Linked DNA regions of Selenomonas sputigena. The protein of the gene in region 1 interacts with the protein of each later gene in a pairwise test. Links are inferred from orthologs where the notes say so. Each region holds a gene or a part of one and is shown on either strand. Other genes may lie near its edges.

Region 1 (3,718 bases):
GCGGGCGGTTCTTTCCCATTTTCTTCAATCCCCAAGCGGCGTGTTGACGATCTTCTTGCGCTCGCGCCAGTCGGGGCAGAACTTGTCCATGAGGCTCTTGAAATGCGCGTTGTGGTAGCGCTCCCAGAGATGCGTAAGCTCGTGGATGATGACGTATTCTAGGCAGGCGGACGGATATTTGGCGAGCTGCAGATTCAACCAGATGCGGCGCGCACGGATGTTGCAGGTGCCCCACTTCGTCTTCATGTTCTTGATGCGCCATTCGGCGGCGCTCTTGCCGACGATCGTCTCAGCTCGCGCCAAGAGCGGCGGCACGGCTCGCGCGAGTTCGCGGCGATACCATTCGTTCAGCAGAGCTTCACGCTCGGCGGGGCTGCTCTCGGCCTCCTGCGCCTTGAGGCTCAGGATGAGTCGGCTGCCGTCTCGCAGGACGATGTTGCAGCCACGTCCGAACTTCACGGTGAGCCAAAGGGGCTCGCCCCAGACAAAGAAGCGCTCGCCGCTTAGAAAGCGGCGAGCGCTTGGCAGAGGTTTCGCGGCGATCTTCGCCTGCTTTTCCTCGATCCATGCCATATGCTTGGCGACGAAGCGTGCGAGCTCTTCGAGCGTCGCTCGCTTCGGTGCGCTCAGGCGCACCGTGCCTGCGGGCGGCACGACGCGCAAATAGATGTTCTTGATGGACTTTCGTTCAAGCTCGACGGGGATTCCCGCGAGCGCCAGAGATATGACGGGGTTTCCCATATCAGTTGTTCTTCTGCTCCATCACGGCGAACGATGCTGCCTTGTCGCCCTCGCCGAGGCGCACGACCTTGACGCCCTGCGTGTTGCGGCTGATGACGGAAATCTCGTCGACCTTCGTGCGGATGACGATGCCGTCCGTCGTGATGAGGATCAGCTCCTGTCCCGGACGCACAACCTTGAGGCCGATGACCGCGCCCGTCTTTTCCGTGACCTTCATGTTGATGAGGCCCTTGCCGCCGCGCGTCTGCAGACGATATTCGCTCGTCGCCGTGCGCTTGCCGTAGCCTTCCGCCGTGATCGTCAGAACCTCGGCATTGCGCGCGAGGTTGTCCATGCCGACGACCACGTCGCCCGCCTTCAGGTTGATGCCCTTGACGCCGCGCGCCGTGCGTCCCATCGAGCGCACATCGTCTTCGGCGAAGGCGACCGCCATGCCGCCCGCCGTACCGAGTATCACATGCTTTTCGCCGTCCGTGAACTTGACGCCGATGAGATCGTCATCCTCGTCGAGGTTGATCGCGTTGAGTCCGCCTCTGCGGATCGACTGGAACTCGGAGAGGCTCGTCTTCTTCACGATGCCCTTCTTCGTCGCCATGAAGAGGTAGCGCTCGGGCAGGAACTCCTTGACCTGGATGACCGCCGTGATCTTCTCCTCGCTCTCAAGCTGCAGCAGGTTGATGATCGCCGTGCCCTTCGCCTGGCGGCTCGCCTCGTTGATCTCGTACGCCTTGAGACAGTAGACGCGCCCGCGGTTCGTAAAGAAGAGGATCGTGTGATGCGTCGTCGTGACGAGGATATTTTCGACGAAGTCGGCTTCCTTCGTGCCCATGCCCGTCACGCCGACGCCGCCGCGCTTCTGGCGGCGATACGTGTCGAGCGGCATGCGCTTTATGTAGTTGTTGTGCGTGAGCGTGATGACGACGTCTTCCTGCGCGATGAGGTCTTCGACGTTGATCTCGGATGTGTCGATCGTGATTTCCGTGCGGCGCTCGTCGCCGTACTTCTCGCGCACGGCAAGAAGCTCGTCCTTGATGATTTTGTCGATCTTTCCCTCGTCGGCGAGAACGGATTTGAGCCAGTCGATCATCTTCAAGACCTCTTGGTACTCTTCCTCGATCTTCTCGCGTTCCAGACCCGTCAGGCGCTGCAGACGAAGGTCGAGAATCGCCTGCGCCTGCTTCTCGCTGAGCTTGAAGCCTTCCATCAGGCGCTCACGCGCGATGTCCGCCGTGCGGCTCTCGCGGATCGTCGTGATGACGGCGTCGAGATGATCGAGCGCGATGGTCAAGCCTTCGAGGATATGGGCGCGCGCCTCGGCTTTCGTCAATTCGTACTTCGTGCGCCGCGTGATAACATCCTGCTGATGCTTGATGTAGTAGTGCAGCACCTCTTTGAGTGTGAGCACGCGCGGACTGCCGTCGACGAGCGCGAGCATGATGACGCCGAAACTGTCCTGCAGCTGCGTGTGCTTGTAGAGCTGATTCAAGATGACGTTGGCGTTCGCGTCGCGGCGCACGTCGATGACGATGCGCATGCCGCTGCGGTCGGACTCGTCGTTCAAGGCCGTGATGCCCTCGATCGCCTTGTCGCGCACGAGCTCGGCGATCTTCTCGACGAGGCGTGCCTTGTTCACCTGATAGGGCAGCTCCGTCACGATGATGCGCGAGCGGCCGCTCGACGTCGTCTCGATGTGCACGCGCGCGCGAAGCTTGACGACGCCGCGCCCCGTCGTATATGCCTGACGTATGCCCTCCGTGCCGAGAATCAGTCCCGCCGTCGGGAAATCCGGCCCCTTGATGACCGTCATAAGCTCCTCAACGGTAGCATCGGGGCGGTCGATGAGCATCAACGTGCCGTCAATGACCTCGCGCATATTGTGCGGCGGGATGTTCGTCGCCATGCCGACAGCAATGCCCGCCGTACCATTCGTGAGAAGCTGCGGGAACTTCGCGGGCAGCACGGTCGGCTCCTTCAAGGACTCATCGTAGTTCGGCGCAAAATCCACCGTCTCCTTGTCGATGTCCTGCAGCATGAGCTCCGCAACCTTCGACATGCGCACCTCGGTGTAGCGCATCGCTGCTGCCGGATCGCCGTCGACCGAGCCGAAGTTGCCGTGACCGTCGGCGAGCATGTAGCGCATGGAAAAGTCCTGCGCCATGCGCACGATCGCATCGTAGACGGAAGTATCACCATGCGGGTGGTACTTACCGAGAACTTCGCCGACGATGCGCGCCGACTTCTTGTACGGCTTGCCCGACCCCATGCCCGCTTCCTGCATCGCATAGAGGATGCGGCGATGCACGGGCTTCAGACCGTCGCGCACGTCCGGCAGGGCGCGGGCGACGATGACGCTCATGGCGTAGTCGATATAGGAATTCTTCATCTCACTTGCGAGATTTACAGGAACGATCTTCCCCTCGCCAAAATCCACACTCTCACCCCAAAAATATAGTCGAGAACAGTATCTAACCTTAGTAGTATAGCATTTTTTGCAGAAAAAGTCCATGCGGCGAAAGGCGGGGTTGGCGCACATCACTTTCGTACAGTCGTTATCCTATATGCCATCGCAAATATAGCTGAAAGCCGATGCATGGAGACTCTTGCTCCACGCATCGGCTTTCGCTCTATATTGTCTCAGACTCTGCTCAAAGCCTGAACTTCGCTACTCCCTGCTGCAGCTGCTGCGCGAGATCTGCGAGCGTATGACTCGCGGCTGCGATCTCTTCGGCGGACGCCGCCTGCTCCTCGGAGACGGCGGACACGTCCGTCGCCTTCTGCTGCACGGCATGGGACAGGTCGCTTACCTTCTGCACCGTATCGACCGTGCTCTTGCAGTCCTTTTCGAGCGCTCCCGTGATCGTCCCGACCTTCGCGACCTGCCCAATCAGGGCACGGATGGATTCAGCGATCTTCGCAAACTTCTCGTCAGCTGCGCGGACTTCTTCCACGCTCTCTTTGACCTCTTCGTCCTGCGATT
Region 2 (4,644 bases), 310 kb from region 1 along the record:
AGCGTTCGATCCCGTGATATAGATATCCACTTTTTCCTTGATGAAGAGACTGTCCACGGCCTTTTCAAACTGCGGCACATGTTGTATCTCATCGAGAAAGACGTAATTCCACTTTCCCGGCACGAGCCTTTCGCATACATAGCGGTACAGAGCATGATACTCTTGCAGGTCTTCAAATTCCAGATTCTCGAAGTTGATGACATGAATCTGCTCTTCTGTCACGCCGTCTTGCAGCAAATGATGCTGGTAGAGGGAAAACAACGTGGATTTACCGCAGCGGCGCACGCCCGATACCACCTTGATGATCGGACGCTCACGATTGCGCTGCAGGAAATCCATATAAGATGCACGCTCGATCAGTTTCATGATATTCTCCTTGTGATAATAAAAAATGGAATCTATTCCTTCTTCATCATTATATCATGATTTCAAAGGAATGGATTCCATTTTTTTCTATACACTCTTAAATATCAAGATTTCTCACGTGCTTGGCGTGCTCTTCGATGAACTGGCGGCGCGGCTCCACCTTGTCGCCCATGAGGATCGTGAAAAGCTCGTCAGCTTCTTCAGCGTCCTCCATGCGCACTTGGAGCATCGTCCTGCCTTCGGGATCCATCGTCGTTTCCCAAAGCTGCTCGGGATTCATCTCGCCGAGGCCCTTGTAGCGCTGCACGGTCGCGTTGTCCCTGCCGACTTCGTTGAGCTTCTGCGCCAGCTCGTCGTCGCTGTAGGTGTACCAGTGCTTCTTGCCCTTGCGAATCTGGTAGAGCGGCGGCTGCGCTATGTAGACGTGGCCGCGCTCAATGAGCGGCTTCATGTAGCGGTAGAAGAAGGTCAGGAGGAGCGTGCGGATATGCGAACCGTCGACGTCGGCATCGGTCATGATGATGATCTTGCCGTAGCGGCGCTTCGCGATGTCAAAGTCGTCGCTGATGCCCGTGCCGAACGCCGTGATCATCGTGCGGATCTCGGCATTGGCGAAGATCTTGTCAAGACGCGCCTTCTCGACGTTCAGGATCTTGCCGCGCAAGGGCAGGATTGCCTGGAAGCGGCGGTCACGCCCCTGCTTCGCCGAGCCGCCAGCGCTGTCGCCCTCGACGAGGTAGATTTCCGCCTGCTCGGGATCTTTGATCGAGCAGTCCGCGAGCTTTCCGGGCAGGCTCGACACTTCGAGCGCATTCTTGCGCCGTGTCAGCTCACGCGCCTTTCGCGCGGCTTCCCTCGCGCGAGACGCCATGATCGCCTTCTCGATGACCTTCTTCGTGATGGCGGGATTTTCCTCGAAATACTCGGTCAGTCCCTCGGTCACGATGGAATCGACAATGCCGCGCACCTCGGAATTGCCGAGCTTCGTCTTCGTCTGCCCCTCGAACTGCGGCTCATGTATCTTGAGACTGATAACGCAGGTCAAGCCTTCTCTGACGTCCTCACCCGAGAGATTGCCGTCCTTGTCCTTCAATATCCCCTGCTTTCGCGCGAAGTCGTTCGCTGCCCGCGTCAGAGCGATCTTGAAGCCCGCGAGATGTGTGCCGCCTTCCTCGGTGTTGATATTGTTGACAAAGCTGTAGATATTCTCCATGTAGCTGTCGTTGTACTGCATGGCGATTTCCACAACGGTATCATCCTTGATACCATTGAAGTAGATCGGCGTCGGATGAATGACTTCTTTCTTGCGGTTCAGATGCTCAACGAAGGAGCGAATGCCGCCCTCATAGAAGTACGACTCCTCGCGCCCCTCGCCGCGCTTGTCCATGAGACGGATCGTGATGCCCTGATTCAGAAAAGCCAGCTCCCGCAGACGATGCTTCAAGGTGTCAAAGCTGTACTGTGTCACCGTGAAGATCTCAGGGTCGGGGACGAAGTGAACCTTCGTTCCCGTCTTTTCCGTCTCGCCGATGACCGTCAAAGGAGCGGCTGTCACGCCCTGCTCGAAACGTATGCTGTGGATCTTGCCGTCGCGCTTGACTTCGACGTCCATCGACGTGGAGAGCGCATTGACGACGGAGACGCCGACACCGTGCAGACCGCCCGACACCTTGTATCCTTCGCCGCCGAACTTGCCGCCCGCGTGCAGGACGGTCAGGACGACCTCGACCGCAGGCTTGCCGCTCTCGTGCATGTCAACGGGGATGCCTCGCCCATTGTCGACAACGGTGATGCTGTTGTCCTTTTCGATCGTCACGTCAATATGGTCGCAATAGCCGGCCAGAGCCTCATCGATCGAGTTGTCGACCACCTCGTAGACGAGATGATGCAAGCCGCGCTCCGACGTGCTGCCGATGTACATGCCCGGGCGCTTTCTTACGGCTTCCAAGCCTTCCAAAATCTGAATCTGATTGGCGCCGTAGTCGCCGTCAACCGCCGTGACGTCAGCGCTGTCCATATCCTTGTGGATTTCGACGTTTTCCAAATCAAGGTCATCGTCGCGCACTTCCTCGGCAAACTTCGCCGCTTGTTCTTCGCGCAGCTTCTCCTCGGCCGCATCCTGCTCGGCGCGGTCGAGTGCTTTTTGGAGCGCATCCTTCTCTTTTTCCATCTCTATATTGTCCCTCCATCATTCCTCAAAACATCTATGCCTGCACTGCAAAATCATGCAGGTTCACTCCATAAGCGGGCGATTGTATGCGCCTTTTCAAAGACTGCGCGGAAATCACCGAGAAATAAAGCCCTTCATCCGTAACGATGACGGAACGCGGCTCTTTTCTCATCGCGGCACCCTTTGCAATATCCTTCTTACAGAGAGAATTTCCGGACGCCTCTCGATATATCTCTATGTCAAGAATCGCCAATATGCTGGAAACGGCAACCAAGCTGTCATCGCCTAGGTGCAGATACATGGAATCCCTCCCCGCTCTTCGCTCCCCTTTTTGCCGTCTTTTTCATGACCTCCGAACGCTTGGGGAAGGGACGGAACACCGTTCCTTCTGCCATCTCGCGGCGAAGATCGTAAAGCGTGCGGCGCACGATGTCTTCCGTGAGCTGCTCCGGCCGCAGCGAGCGGTAGAGCATGACGAGCGTCTTCGCCTCCAGACTCTCCCAATCGCCGAATTCGATGCGGCGGGCGAGCTCCTGCACGAGACGCGTACGCTCGGAAGCGACCATGGCGGGCGTGCAGCGAAGATGATCTTTGATATCTGCATAGCGCGCCCACGGAAGATCGAGCAAATGGCGGCGGATCGAGCGTCGTCTTTCGCGCCGCTCCCTGCAGGTGCAGGAAGGGCACATCCCTTCGCCGGAAAACAGCTTGCCGCATTGAGGACAAGGCTTCTCACCGAGCACACGCAGCGCTTTCTCACGCTTCTTTCGCCTCAGAGAAATATGACGAAGTTTCCTTCGCAGACGTTCCTCGCCGACGAGAGAAACGCTTTTTTCGCACGCTTCCTGCTCCTCCTTGGTCAATGTAATCTCCCGCAGAGCCTTTCGGTATGCTTCCTGCTCGTCGGCTTCTTCTGCCTGCACACGCCCCGAAGCCTGAAAGAGGGCGACGTCGTCTTTTTTCCAGGAAAAGGCGAGTTCCTTCACCATCTCGAAACCTGCGAAGGTATTGAAGCGCGCGAGTATCGTCATCTGCATGAGCGTGATCTCGTTGCGCCAGGCGGGCACAGAGGCATGGAGCAGGAGCTTTTCGCCTTCGATGCCAATCGGCTGGACGTGCGCGGCGATGCCTTCACCGACGATTTCCGGCCAACGCGCGAGGACGAAGCGCTCCTGATAGGTGCGCTCGATCTTCTTGCCCAGCGCATGGATGCTTTTTGGTATCACCTGATTGATTTTTTCCATGCCGGGATTGCGGCGATAGGAGCGTTTCATGGTCTGCCTTTCCCAAAAGTAAGGATTTTTTCTGATACCATATGGAAATATATTCTATACAATATCAAAAAAATATCTTTCCTGCTCGCACATGGAAGATATTTCCCATAAATTTTTCCGGCAGATATGCGGCATCCGTCGCCGTGAGCAAGGTCTGTATATGCTCTCTGCCGATGAAGTCCAGGAGTTTCTCCCTGCGCGTGCCATCCAGCTCGCTCATGACGTCATCGAGCAGAAGCACTGGATATTCTCCCGTCTCTGAGCGAAGAAACTCCAATTCGGAAAGCTTCAGGGCGAGGACGCCCGTGCGCTGCTGCCCCTGCGAACCGAAAGAGCGAAGGTTGACGCCGTTCACTTCAAGCCGGATATCATCCCTCTGCGGGCCGACGCTCGTCGAGCCGCGCAGAATGTCAAGATCCAAGGACTCCTCCAACTTCTTATTATACCATGGAACAAGCTCCTCTGTCACGCAAGGCGGCTCTTCCTCTGCACCGCAAAGCTCATATGAAAGGGAAAGATTCTCTTTCCCTGCAGAAATACGCCTTTGCATGAGGTTTGCCAGCATGTTGAGCTTTTTGACGGCGAGAAAACGCTTCTCGACGATATGCGCGGCACTTTTGGCAAGCTGCTCATCCCAGAGGGAAAGCATTTCCTTTCCCGCACGGCGCTCCCGAATCTTCTTCAACAGGCTGTTCCTTTGCGTGAGAATCCGCGTATACTGCATCAGTTCATGGCCGTAGGCGGGGCTTGCCTGGGAGATTTCCCCGTCGAGGAAGCGTCTTCTCTCAGCGGGCGCCCCCTTGATCAGAAAGAGATCCTCGGGGGAGAAGAGGA

What was found.
Region 2: the proteins of gyrA (region 1) and gyrB interact in binary tests that used the Escherichia coli proteins (3 or more experiments, as listed by UniProt). The link is inferred for Selenomonas sputigena from one-to-one orthologs.

What each region holds. Positions count from the first base shown.
Region 1 is NZ_CP110383.1:2,575,814-2,579,531, reverse strand. The notes cover bases 458-3,491. They hold gyrA (DNA gyrase subunit A), read right to left. Parts: upstream 3,173-3,491; coding sequence 743-3,172; downstream 458-742. Other genes in these bases: OL236_RS12250 (M48 family metallopeptidase), read right to left, coding at 458-741. In the rest of the region: more of OL236_RS12250, read right to left, coding at 25-457. UniProt on the Escherichia coli protein: A type II topoisomerase that negatively supercoils closed circular double-stranded (ds) DNA in an ATP-dependent manner to maintain chromosomes in an underwound state.
Region 2 is NZ_CP110383.1:2,264,969-2,269,612, reverse strand. What follows is about bases 1-2,928. They hold gyrB (DNA topoisomerase (ATP-hydrolyzing) subunit B), read right to left. Parts: upstream 2,537-2,928; coding sequence 464-2,536; downstream 1-463. Other genes in these bases: OL236_RS10900 (DUF721 domain-containing protein), read right to left, coding at 2,815-2,928; remB (extracellular matrix regulator RemB), read right to left, coding at 2,571-2,837; OL236_RS10915 (ATP-binding protein), read right to left, coding at 1-366. Outside these bases: more of OL236_RS10900, read right to left, coding at 2,929-3,810; DNA replication/repair protein RecF, read right to left, coding at 3,875-4,644. UniProt on the Escherichia coli protein: DNA gyrase negatively supercoils closed circular double-stranded DNA in an ATP-dependent manner to maintain chromosomes in an underwound state.